3 regions of the Allobosea sp. NBC_00550 genome follow, and region 1 is predicted to be linked to each of the others. Evidence: riboswitches for the same ligand, from Rfam matches in the RefSeq annotation. Region 1 holds a riboswitch; each other region holds the start of a gene.

The links. A riboswitch is a leader RNA that binds a small molecule or an ion and turns the genes downstream of it on or off. The one in region 1 is predicted to bind thiamine pyrophosphate.
Region 2: it holds a riboswitch for thiamine pyrophosphate, as region 1 does, so the genes downstream of both, NWE53_RS16445 (LuxE/PaaK family acyltransferase) here and thiC (phosphomethylpyrimidine synthase ThiC) in region 1, are expected to answer to the same signal.
Region 3: it holds a riboswitch for thiamine pyrophosphate, as region 1 does, so the genes downstream of both, thiO (glycine oxidase ThiO) here and thiC (phosphomethylpyrimidine synthase ThiC) in region 1, are expected to answer to the same signal.

Annotation. Positions count from the first base shown of each region.
Region 1 covers NZ_CP102772.1:4,283,498-4,287,785, reverse strand. The annotation lists gene NWE53_RS20625 (hydroxyethylthiazole kinase) at 1-548, opposite strand, end outside; gene thiC (phosphomethylpyrimidine synthase ThiC) at 545-2,422, opposite strand; TPP riboswitch at 2,500-2,603, opposite strand; gene NWE53_RS20615 (hypothetical protein) at 2,681-2,869, opposite strand; gene NWE53_RS20610 (OmpA family protein) at 3,308-4,216, opposite strand.
Region 2 covers NZ_CP102772.1:3,422,419-3,426,706, forward strand. The annotation lists gene ggt (gamma-glutamyltransferase) at 1-1,479, opposite strand, end outside; TPP riboswitch at 1,618-1,746, shown strand; gene NWE53_RS16445 (LuxE/PaaK family acyltransferase) at 1,836-2,912, shown strand; gene NWE53_RS16450 (acyl-CoA reductase) at 2,917-4,288, shown strand, end outside.
Region 3 covers NZ_CP102772.1:428,729-433,016, reverse strand. The annotation lists gene NWE53_RS02100 (thiazole synthase) at 1-443, opposite strand, end outside; gene thiS (sulfur carrier protein ThiS) at 445-642, opposite strand; gene thiO (glycine oxidase ThiO) at 626-1,621, opposite strand; TPP riboswitch at 1,704-1,805, opposite strand; gene NWE53_RS02085 (tetratricopeptide repeat protein) at 2,554-3,309, shown strand; gene NWE53_RS02080 (hypothetical protein) at 3,538-3,957, shown strand; partial or broken gene NWE53_RS02075 (ADP-ribosylglycohydrolase family protein) at 3,979-4,288, shown strand, end outside.

The sequences.
Region 1 (4,288 bases):
GATGCGCAGCCGAGCCCCGTGACTTTCGTCATCAATTCATGGCCATGGCCGATCGAGAAGCTGCGCCCATCGCCCTCGATGCGGTCGACCTTGCCTGTCGTCACGCGCAGGAAGTCATCCGCCCGCCGCATGACGGCATCGAGCGCCGCCATTTCCGTGGCGTTGCCACGCACGGTGACGCCCGGCAAGCGCAGGATCGCCTCGGCCAAACCCAGTCTGAGCGGCGACAGCTCGACGAAAACGGGGTCGAGCACGAGAGGGATGCCGCGTTCGCGCGCGACACCGACGAGCTTTGGGATGGCGCGCTCGCCCTCCGGGCTGATCGTGCCGAGATTGATCAGGATCGCGCCGGCCCCGGCGGCGACGGCCGCGACCTCGTCGGGATGACCGGCCATCGAGGGCACGGCCCCGAAGGCGAGCAGCATGTTGGCGGTGACGTTCTGCGCCACCGTATTGGTCAGGCAATGGATGCGCGGGCGGCGCTTGGCCACCCGCGCGAGGATCGACGCGACCTGCGCCGCGTCGAGACTATCGTTCTCGCTGCTCATTCCGCCGCTGGTAGATAGATGCTGCCGCCCTTGTCGAGGAATTCCTTCGACTTGGCGGCCATGCCGTCTGCTGCCATCGCTTCGAGATTGGCGCGCTCATTGTCGCTCATCGCCAGAACCTCGGCGCGCAGGTCCTGCGTGATCTTCATCGAGCAGAACTTCGGCCCGCACATCGAGCAGAAATGCGCGACCTTATGAGCGTCCTTCGGCAAGGTCTCGTCGTGGTAGGCGCGCGCCGTGTCGGGATCAAGCGCGAGATTGAACTGGTCCTCCCAGCGGAAGTCGAAGCGGGCGCGGGAGAGCGCATCGTCCCTGATCTTCGCGGCCGGATGGCCCTTGGCGAGGTCGGCGGCGTGCGCCGCGATCCGATAGGTGATGACGCCGGTCTTGACGTCGTCGCGGTCGGGCAGGCCGAGATGCTCCTTCGGCGTGACGTAGCAGAGCATGGCGCAGCCATACCAGCCGATCATCGCCGCGCCGATGCCGGAGGTGATGTGGTCGTAGCCCGGCGCGATATCGGTGGTCAGCGGTCCCAGCGTGTAGAAGGGCGCCTCGCCGCATTCACGGAGCTGCTTGTCCATGTTCTCCTTGATCTTGTGCATCGGCACGTGGCCGGGGCCCTCGATCATGACCTGACAGCCCTTGTCCCAGGCGATCTTGGTGAGCTCGCCCAGCGTCTCCAGCTCGGCGAACTGGGCGCGGTCGTTGGCGTCGGCGATCGAACCGGGGCGCAATCCGTCGCCGAGCGAGAACGAGACGTCGTATTTGCGCATGATCTCGCAGATCTCGTCGAAACGCTCGTAGAGGAAGCTCTCGCGGTGATGCGCCAGGCACCAGCGCGCCATGATCGAGCCGCCGCGCGAGACGATGCCGGTGACGCGGGATGCCGTCAGCGGAACATAGGGCAATCTCACGCCGGCGTGGATGGTGAAGTAGTCGACGCCCTGCTCGGCCTGCTCGACCAGCGTGTCCTTGAACACCTCCCAATCGAGCTTGATCGGATCGCCGCCGACCTTCTCCAGCGCCTGATAGATCGGCACCGTGCCGATGGGGACCGGCGAATTGCGCAGGATCCAGGAGCGGATGTTGTGGATGTTGCGGCCGGTCGACAGGTCCATGACGGTGTCGGCGCCCCAGCGTATCGCCCAGACCAGCTTCTCGACCTCCTCGGCCGCGCCCGAGGTCACGGCGGAATTGCCGATATTGGCGTTGATCTTGACCAGGAAGTTGCGGCCGATCGCCATCGGCTCCAGCTCGGGGTGGTTGATGTTGGCCGGGATGATGGCGCGGCCGCGCGCGATCTCCTCGCGGACGAATTCGGGCGTGACGAATTCCGGCACCGAGGCGCCGAAGCTCTCGCCATCGGCATGGCGCTCCCTGGCACCTTCCAGCATGGCGGCGCGGCCGAGATTCTCGCGATGGGCGACATAGATCATCTCGGGCGTGACGATGCCGGCCTTCGCGAACTCGTATTGCGTCGTCATCTGGCCCGGCTTCGCCTCGAGGATCGGGCGCGCGGCCGGGCAGGCGGGAACGAGCTGCGCCTCGCTGATATGGCCGTTATCGGCGGCCGTGACTGTGCGGCCGGGCACGGTCTGGAAGCCGCGCGCATCGAGCCAAGCGCGGCGCGGCTGGGCCAGGCCGGCATTCAGGTCGATTCGGGCGTCGGTCTCGGTGAACGGGCCGGAGGGATCGTAGATCCGCACCGGCGGCTCGGCATCGGTGGTCAGCATGACCTCGCGAAAGGGCACGCGCATCTCCGGATGATCCGGCGGCGCGACATAGATCTTGCGCGAACCGATGATCGGGCCGGTCGTCACACTTTGCGGCGCGGCCTTGACGCTGTTCTTCAGGGTTTTGGTGTGGGCATTCATGAGGATCTCCTCCTTGATACAGGTCAGGAGATCCGGGCTTGAAAGCGGTCCAGTCGCTGTCTGCGGGCACGATTCGACTCTAACCCGCGTTCCAGTCCCTCCGCCGGTATGACCCGGATCAGGTTCGATGGGTTCGGCGGTCAGGCCATCTCAGCTCTTGCGAGCACCCCTCGGAACAGCACCGAGGTTAGGCGTAGCGCCGCCGCTTGGCAACGGGCTGCGTGACGAACGATTGGAGGATGGAAGTGGATCAGGCCGTCAGGTCGACCAGGCGCCCTGCCCGGCCGGAAGCGTCGCCTGTATCTGTTCGACGCTCTGCTGGAGCATGGCGACGAGGCCCTGATCGGCCTGCGCGTTCTGTTTGATCATCTCGACGGACAGTGCCTGCTGCGTCGAGGCGGTCTGCATCGTGACGATGCTGCGGGCAAGGGAAACGGCGTCGCTCATGCGGCGACGCTAGTTCGCCGACCTTGCCGAATCCTGAACGGCCCCGCTCAGGGCGCGCTGATCGACGGCACCGGGCGCGGCATCGGCGGGTCGCGATTTGGCTGCGGCGCCGCCTGTGCGCGGTCGTCGCGCGGGGCGCGGATTTCCGTGCGCGGCACGGGCCTCTCACTGGCTGGCACGCGAACGGCCTCGCCTGCGCGAGGAGCCAGCGGCACACCCGGCGCCCGCTGCTTCACGGCGGCAGGAGCACTCTGAGCCAGTGCCGGAAGCGCCGCAAACGAGCCCGCCATCATCAGGCCGGCATCACCAGATCAAGCTTTTTCATGACTGAACCTCCCTTCGGCTTGTCCTCCGGGAGATGAAACCGCCGCAGAAGGCGGCAGTTCCCTGCGTCCAGGTAAGAACGGGGCCGCTCGTCGAGCAGCCCCGTTCCCATCGTCACTGGTTCTGGCCGCTGAGCAGCGGCGTGATGCGCCGCAGCGTCACGCGCCGGTTCTCGCGTGCCGCGTCCTGCGTGTTGATCTTCAGATACTGCTCGCCATAGCCCTGCGTCGTCAGGTTCTCCGGCGGGATCTGGAAATCGCGCGTCAGGATCTCGGCGACGGACTGCGCGCGGCGATCCGAGAGCGAGAGATTATCGACATCGGCGCCGACGGCGTCGGTATGTCCCTCGACGAGGAAGACCTCGTTGGGCGCGCGCTGCAGGGCGCGCCGGACGGAGTCCGCGATCACGGACAGGCGCTGCGCCTGTTCGGGCGCGATCTGCCAGGAACCGGTGTCGAAGGTGATCGTGTCGATGTCGACGCTGCGCATGCGGGCGCGCAGATCCGGCGAGTAGCGGACCTCGTCCAGCGTGTAGCGACGCGGGATCGCGGCGATCGGCGGCGCCGTGATCGTCTCGTAGATCAGCGCCTCGTCGGCCTGATCGGCATCGACGATATAGCGCTCGCGCGGGATCGGCAGCGGCGGCGCCGGCAGCACGACGACATCGTCGGCGAAACGGCCGGGACGGTCGCGCAGCGTGTTGTCGATGATGATCACCTCGCGATTGTCGCGGTCGATGCGGGTGCGGCGGATCAGACGGCCCTCCTCGTCCGTGACGGTGACGATGCGCGTGCCGTCGGGGCGCTCGAAGACCATGCGGTTCTCGTCGCCGCGGCGCTCGGAGCGGCCCTGCCAACCGAGATCGCGGAAACGCTGATCCTCGTCGCGGCGGATGATGGCGCGGCCGTCATCGTCGCGGATGATGGTGCGGCCGGGCTCGCGGATGATGGTGACGTCACCCTCGCGGCGCTCCTCGCGGCGGCTGCGGATATCCTCGAAGCGCTGCGCGCCCTGCGTCGCCATGATGCCGCCGATGACGCCGGCGCCGAGGCCGATCGCACCTGCGACGCCGGGCGAGATGCCGCCGCGACGACC
Region 2 (4,288 bases), 860 kb from region 1:
GGCTTCCTCGAGTTCGAGCACGCCGCCCTCGGTCCAGACGCGCGGCGCCTCGACCGCCTCCTGCAAGGTCATGCGATGGTCGATCAGGTTGACGATCGCCTGCAATGCGGAGGGAAAGATGCGCAGCGCCCCCGGCAGGCCGAGCGCGAAGGCGAGCCTGCCCTCCTTCAGTGCCATCATCGGCGCCATCGAGGTGAAAACCCGCTTGCCCGGCGCGATCGAAAGCGCCCGACCGGGATGCGGATCGAAGTTGAACATGTAGTTGTTGGCGATCATCCCGGTGCCGGGAATCTGGACGCAGGCGCCGAACAGCCCGTTGATCGTCTGCGTCGCGCTGACGACGTTGCCCTGTGCATCGGCCACGGTGACATGGGTCGTATCGGCGGATTCGCCGCCTGACAGTCCGGCCGTCCAGCTTTTCGCCTCGCCCATCGCGATCAGGGCACGGCGCTCGTTCGCATAGGCCTTGTCGATCAGCTTGTTGACCGGGACTTTGACGAAGGCCGGATCGGCGGTTGCTACGGCCCGGTCGGCGAAGGCGATCTTCAGCGCCTCGGCCAGCAGATGCACCGCGTCAGTCGAACCGAAGCCGAGGGCGCCGATATCGTAGCCTTCGAGGATGTTGAGCATCTGCGTGATGTGCACGCCGGAGGAAGAAGGCGGCGGGGGGCCGACGATCTCGTAGCCGCGATAGGAGCCGCGAATGGGCTCGCGCAATTCGATGCGGTAATTGGCAAGATCAGCCTGATCGATCAGCCCGGCATTCGCCGCCATGTAGTCTGTCAGCGCCCGGCCGAGCCGCCCGCCATAGAGCGCCTGCGGCCCTTCTGCCGCGATCAGCCTCAGGCTCGCGGCATAGTCTGACTGGACCAGCCTTGCGCCGGGCTGGAGCGGCTGGCCGCCCGGCAGCAGCATCGCCGCAAGCCCCGGATCGCGGGCGAGATCGCCCGCATTGTCGGTGATGCAGTTCGAGAGATAGGGCGTGACGACGAAGCCGCGCTCCGCCAGCCCGATGGCCGGCTGCAGCACCTCGGCCAGCGGCAGCGTGCCGAAACGCGCCAACACCTCGCACCAGCCCTTCAGCGCGCCGGGTACGGCGACCGCCTTCGCGCCGACCACATTCTCCCGGTCGCGCGTATCGCGCTGCTTGCCGATCTCGTCTGAGAGGCAATCGTACATGTCCGCCGTCGCATGGCCCGGCGCTGTCGAGAGATTGTCGATCACGACATGGCGGCCATCGACGAGGCGGATATGGCTCAGGCCGCCGCCGAGGATGCCGACCATCATCGGTTCCACCACCGTCAACGCGAACAGCGAGGCGACCGCGGCGTCGATCGCATTGCCACCGGCTAGCAGCATCTGCGCGCCCGCCGCCGAGGCGAGCGGATGATTGGTGACGACCATCCCGCGCGAGCCGGTGGCCGGCTTCTTCTCGCAGGTGAAAGAGGCGATGCGGGGCGGCGGAGCGGAAACGTTCATGGGCGGCACATCAACGCTTTTGCGGCCCGACGTCGAGCCTCTTCTTCGGCATGCGCGCCATGTTCGGACCACTCACCCACAATTGGCGGCCCTGTGCCGGCAACGCTTGACAAGGCAGGGGCCGAGGCCCCACCTAAACCCTGTTCCCAGGGGGGCCTCGCTAGGAGGCTGAGATTCCGCCCGCGGGGCTTTCGAGCTCGGCAACGCGGTGACCCTCCGAACCTGATCCGGATCATACCGGCGTAGGGATGCGGGACAGGCGGCCATCGAGGCCCCGATTCCAGCTGCGCATGTGGTCCTCATCGCGATCGATTCCGTCCGGGCAAGCCGGCGGGTCGGGCAGGAGCGGGCTTAAGATGACGCAAGCCGAGATCATCGACGCGCTGTTGGCGTTCATCGCGCTCCCCGATGCGTCGGATGCCGAATTCGAGGCGATGGCGCTGAAGGTCTTCGCGTATCAGTTCCGCAACAACGAGCCCTACAAGCGCTTCTGCCTGCAGCGCGGCCGCACGCCGCTCTCCGTCAGGCGCTGGCGCGACATCCCGGCCGTGCCGATCACGGCCTTCAAGGATCTGACGCTGAGCTGCAGCCCGCCGGAAGCGGCCGAGCGCGTTTTCATGACCAGCGGCACGACGCAAGGGATACGCGGCCGCAGCTACCACCCGACGCTCGCCGTCTGGAGCCGCTCGATGCTGGTGAACTTCCGTGAGCGTTTCATGCGCGGCCGCGAGCGCATCCGCATGGGCATCCTCTTCCCCGACGAAGCCGCCCTGCCGAACTCCTCGCTCGCCTGCTATCTCTCGCTCGCCCGTCGCGAATGCGGCACGTCGGATTCCGAGGTGTTCATCGGCTCGTCGGGTCTCGACCTCGACGGCCTTTTGTCGGCGCTGGAGCAAGCGGAGAAGAGCGGCGAGCCCTATGCCCTGCTCGGCGCGAGCTATTCCTTCGCTCCCGTGCTGGACGCGCTCGCGGCGACCGGCCGGCGCTTCGCCCTGCCCGAAGGCAGCCTCATCCTCGACACCGGCGGCTTCAAGGGCCAGTCGCGCGAGCTGGGACTCGACGAGTTCTACGACGGTCTTAGCCTCGCCTTGGGCGTGCCCCGCTCGTCCTGCATCAACATGTACGGCATGACCGAGTTGAGCTCGCAGCTCTACGACGACGGCAATGCGATCTGCCCGTCGGTGAAATCCGGCCCGCACTGGATCCGCAGCCGCGTCGTCGATCCGCTGACCGGCACCGACCTGCCCGAGGGCGAGCGCGGCGTGATCGTCCATCACGACCTCGCGCATTTCAACTGCGTCTCGGCGATCCTGACCGAGGACGCCGGCGAGATCGTCCCGGGTGGATTCAGGCTGCTCGGCCGGGTCGATGGCGAGGCCTCCAAGGGTTGCTCGGTCGCGGTCGCCGAATTCCTGGCCGCAGCGCGAGGCTGATACGGTGATCGAATATGCGGGCCATCTGCCGGGCCTGAATCGCGAGGCGCTGCGCTGGCGCGAAGTCAGCTATAGCGCCTGGGGCGAGAGCGCGACCATCGCGCTGCCGGAGCTGGACGAGGCTCAGGCGGCTGCTCTCTGCGACCATGTGCGCAGCAATGCCCGCGCCCGGCTGAAGCGGATGGACACCGCGCGCATCGTCGCAGCGATCGACGCCGCCATTGCCCGCCTGCTCGACCGCGAGCATCCGCTGCGGCGCAAGGCCGAGCACCTTCTGCCGATCATCACCGGCTACGACCGCGAGACGGTGCGTCTCGGCCTCACGAGTTATCTGAAGACCTTCCGGCGCCCGCAGCTCCTGCGCTTCCTGGCCGAGGATTTCGCCAATCCCGCCATGCTGGACGGCTTCCAGCCGACGCCCAAGGGCGGCTACCTGCGCGCTCACGGCCCGGAGCTGCTGCTGCATGTCTGGGCCGGCAACGTGCCGGCGCTCTCGCTCTGGAGCCTGATCTGCGGGCTTCTGGTCAAGGCCGGCACGATCGGCAAACTCGCCTCGGCCGAGCCGCTGACGGCGGGCTGGTTTGCGGGCCTGATCGCCGAGATAGACCCCGAACTCGGCGAATGCCTCGCCATCACCTGGTGGAAGGGTGGCGAAGCGCCTGCCGAACCAATTTTCCTGCGCGCGGCCGACACCGTCATGGCCTATGGCGGCAACGATACGCTCACGGCGCTGCGCGCCAAGCTGCCGATCACCACGCGCTTCCTGCCGCATGGCCACAAGATCGGCTTCGGCGTCGTCGCGCGCGAAGCGCTCGACAGCCGCAGGGCACCCGCGCTGGCCCGCCTCGCCGCTCATGACGCCGCCCGCTACGAGCAGCAGGGCTGCTATTCCCCACAGATGCTTTTCGTCGAGCGCGGCGGGCGGGTTTCGCCAGCCGAATTCGCGCGCCATGTCGCGCAGGAACTGGCCGCCCTCGCCCATCGCCACCCCCGTCGCACGCTTTCGCCGGCCGAATCCGCCTCCATCACGGCCTGGCGCAGCGCGCAGGAGATGGGCGCACTGAAAGGCGCCGCAGAACTCCTTGGCGAGCCCACCGATTCGTGGAGCGTCGCCCATGTCGAGACGCCCGAGGACCTGAGTCCGACAGGCCTCAACCGCACGCTCAAACTGGTTTCGGTCGACAGCCTCGACGAGATCCCGGCCCTCGTCGCGCCCTATCGCAACTTCCTGCAGACGGCCGGGATAGCGGCGGCGCCGGAGAGGTTGTTCCAGCTCGCGGAGCAGTTTGCTGAGGTCGGCGTCACCCGCATCGCCCCGTTCGGCCGCATGGCGGCCCCGGAGGCCGGCTGGCACCATGACGGGCGCTTCAGCCTGC
Region 3 (4,288 bases), 1.8 Mb from region 1:
ACCTCGCAGCCGCCATCGAGCAGGCGCCCGCCGATGACGATGTCCTCTGTCGTGTAGGGGAAGACCTTGAAGCCGTCATCGGCGAGGATGCGCGCAGCCTCGACCAGCGCGATCACGTCCGGCTGGAGCGTGTCGTCCTCGCCGATCACCTCGAGCTTGATCCAGTCGGTGCCGAAGACCTCGCGCGCCATCTGCGCCGTCGTCACTGCCTCCTTCACCGTGTGGCAGCCGGCCGTGTTCGGCAGCACCTTGACGCCGAGCTCGCGGATGAGCGCCCAGAACGCCTGCCCCGCCGCGCCGCCGGACGATTCCCGGCGCAGCGAAACGGTGACGACCTCGACGCCGGAGCGCTTCACCGCCTCGGCGAGGATCGCGGGCGACGGATATTGCGCCGTGCCGAGGAAAAGCCGGTTTTGCGGCTCGAAGCCGTAAAAGGATGCCATCTCAGCCTCCCTGCATCGGGGCGACGACCTCGATGCGGTCGCCGTCGTTCAAGATCACTTCAGCGCGCTTGCGAGCCGGCACGAAATCGCCGTTCACCGCCGTCGCGACGATGCGGCCGGCATAGCCGAGCTCGGCCAGCGCCTCGGCCAGCGTCTTCGCGGCGATCTCCTGCGGCGCGCCGTTAAGCAGCAAGGTCATGCAGCATCTCCGGTCGTGATTGCGGGTTCATCACGGCATCCGCAGCCATCCGCGCCATGGCGGGGCTGAGCAGGAAGCCGTGACGGTAGAGCCCGTTGACATGGATCACCCGGCCGCGTCGCGTCAGCCGCGGCAGGTTATCGGGGAAGGCCGGGCGCGCATCGGTGCCGATCTCGACGACCTCCGCCTCGCCGAAGGCGGGATGCAGCGCATAGGCCGCGCCGAGCAGCTCCAGCATCGAGCGGGCCGAGATGCGGCTGCGCTCGCCGCTCTCGATCATCGTCGCGCCGACCATGAAGATGCCGCCTGCCCGCGGAACGATGTAGAGCGGGATGCGCGGATGCAGCAGCCTTACGGGGCGCGACAAGCGGACCTCGTCGCTTTTCAGCAGCAGCATCTCGCCCTTGACGCCGCGCAGATCGGGCAGGACATCGCGCGCCGACAGCCCCCGGCAGTCGAGGACGATTTCGGCATCGAGATTGGCCGGTTCGACCGCGCTGTCGAAATGCACCGCCACGCCCTTTGCAAGGAGGCGTTCGGCCAAGGCCGCGATCGCCTTGCGCGGATCGAGATGCGCCTCGTCAGCGAAGAACAGCCCGCGCGAGAAGCGCCCGGCGAGATCGGGCTCCAGCCCTGCGACCGCCTCGCCATCGATCTCCTCGAAATGGCTGGTGCGCTGGCCGAAGCGGCGCAGCTCCGAGCGATCGCGGCTCGGCGCGACAACGAGCGTGCCCTGGCGAACCACCCCGTCCGCGTGCCGCTCCCACCAGCCGGCTGCCTCCTGGCCGAGCCGGATCACCGGCTCCTCGGCGCTTTCGCCCTCGCACCAGGGGGCGAGCATGCCGCCGGCATACCAGGAGCAGGCCGCGGCACCGATGCGCGAACCGCGCTCGTGGATGGTGACCTGCGCGCCGCGCGCGGCCAGCTCGGTGGCGCAGGCAAGGCCAACGACACCGGCGCCGACCACCGCGACGGTTATGTTCCGATAAGGGCTGGATGCAGCCGCCATGCTTTTCCCTGCTCCCGGGAAGGCAGCGGCCAAAGGCGCGAGCAGCTTTGTCTGCGAGCCGAAGACCGTTCCCTTCGCCGGCATTACCCGGATCAGGTGCGATGGGTTGGCGCGACGCGCACCTCTCAGCCTTTCGGCACCCCAACGGACAGACGCATTCTAATAAGCGGATCACCCCGGGGCAAGGCAAGCCGACGCAAGGCGCCGTTGCAACGAGCGTCGCCTGGAGAACGGGCGCCGCCCACCGAGCACTCCCTTGGTAATGGAGAGGTCGAGAGTTCAATCCTCTCTCGCAGCACCAGCACTTTCAATGACTTAGTCTAGTGATGAGCGCTCCCAGATCAAGGCGAGACAGCACCAGCACAGCACGCGAGCACGTTTTAAGGCTCTCGCGGTGGGGGGCGGGTCCTGTTGCGACTAACACCGCCCAGGTCCGCTTCGCGTGGGGTATCAGGGGCGAGTAGTGTCAGTGGTGCCCATGCCCTCCCTCGCGGAACTGGCACTTGGCGCTAACACACATGGACTTGACGCCCGCGCGGTGGCAGCGCAGGGGCAGCAATGGCGACACCTACGCGAACTGCCCTGCCCTCGCTGGCTGGGCAGCGCGCGCCTGGCTCACGGCACTAGGCTCTCCCCCTGCCAACGCCAGCGCGCGCTGCGCCGCACACGCGCAGACCTTCCGACCAAATCGCCAGTGCTCAACTTTTCGTGGCGGGCCTGCCAAGCGCTGTTTTGCCATCGGCTGCCCCACTGTCAGTGAAGACTGCGTCTTCTTGTCGCTGCTCTCGCGCAACCGCCACAGCGTGGCGACGTAGAACAACTGTTTGGCTGGCAATCTCAAGCTCGACGCTGGCGTGCGTGGTAAGACGGCGCACTAGCGGCGAGGACAGGACAACGATAGCATGAATGGCGAGCAGCACTGCGGCGGACAGGTGAGTGGCGGCGGACGGCATCGCGTTTCGCAGCCATCGACTTGGACCGCATGGACGCGAGCGGCCTTTGCCGCCATCGTTCTGCTGTTGAGCCTTGCCGCACCTGTGGCGGCAGGACCGTCTGAGGACGTTGCCGCTATGTACTCTGCCGTGCTGCGGCACTTGCGTCCGCTGGCCGATCAAGGCAACGCCAACGCGCAGTTCAATCTTGGCTTCATGTACAGCAATGGCCAGGGCGTACCGCAGAACCACGCCGAGGCGCTGAAGTGGTATCGCCTCGCGGCAGACCAAGGCAACGCCGAGGCGCAGCTCATGCTCGGCGCCATGTACCGCAATGGCGATGGAGTGCCGCAGGATTACGCTGAGGCGTTGAAGTGGCATCGCCTCGCGGCAGACCAAGGCAACGCCGAGGCGCAGTACTTTCTTGGCTTCATGTACAGCAATGGCCAGGGCGTACCGCAGAACCACGCCGAGGCGCTGAAGTGGTATCGCCTCGCGGCAGACCAAGGCAACGCCTTCGCGCAGTTCAATGTCGGCGTCATGTACATGGAAGGCGCGGGCGTGCCGCAGGATTATGTCCGCGCACACATGTGGTTCAACTTGTCAGCCGCGCAGGAGGTTGGACATGCTGCGAGAGATAGGGATGAGCTTGCAAAGGTCATGACCCCCGAACAAATCGCGGAAGCCCAGAATCTGGCGCGTGAGTGGCAACCCAAGCGGCCCTGATAGGCCGGGTCGGCATCAACCAAGGACGGTCCGTTGCGAACCGGCGGCGGTCGGCATCATTTCACCGGGTCAGGCTCTCGACCACGCACGAGGTGGCCTGATGTTCAACCCGCCGCCCGCACAGTCCTTGCGGTGTATCAGAGCGAGCGGCAGTGTTGCGAAGTAAAGCTTGCGGCGGCTTAGACCGGCGCTGGGTCATGCCCGCTGCTTTAATCGCGAGAGGACGCCATGCGACGAATGATGCTCGTGCTTGCTGCCTGCGCTGTGCTGGCGGGATGTCAGACAGCCAACCATGATGCCGAATACGCGAGAATTGAGCCGCAGATACAGGCCATCGTCGCTCTCATGAGAGCTGGAAAGATTAAGCGCGCGGAAGGCATGCGGCGGCAGTACGAGCTTGCGAAGACTGTCGGTGGCTTCGATATCTTCGATGAAGCTCTTTGGCGACGCGGGATCGCCCTCGCCGAGAAGCACGACCGAGGCTTGATGACGCAGATCGAAGTCGAGGCGCTCCATGCGCAAGCCGAAGCCGAACGCTCGCAACAGAAGACGCAAGCCTACGCCGCGCGGGTGACAGCCGCCGCAGCGTGGCAGGCATCGCGACCGCGCACCTGCATTCGCTCTGGCGATTTCGTGAACTGCTTCTAGGCATCTCAAGAACGGAACCCCATGCAGGATGAACACGACCGCGCCCTCGGTGCCCTTCTGGGGCTGGCCGTGGGCGATGCCCTTGGCCTCGGGCTTGAATTCCGGAGGCGCGACGAGCACCCGCACCGACTACAGCGCGAGCAACTGGCTCTCTTTGCCACCGGGCTACTGGACAGACGATACCGCGCTGGCGCTGGCCCTCGCGCAGACACTCATCGCCGGCGAGGGCAAACTCGACCCGATGCGTCTGGCCGGGGAGTGCGCCGGCTACATGCAGCACGGCAAACATCACCCGGCGGCGCGTTGCGTCGATATCGGGGGGACCACATCA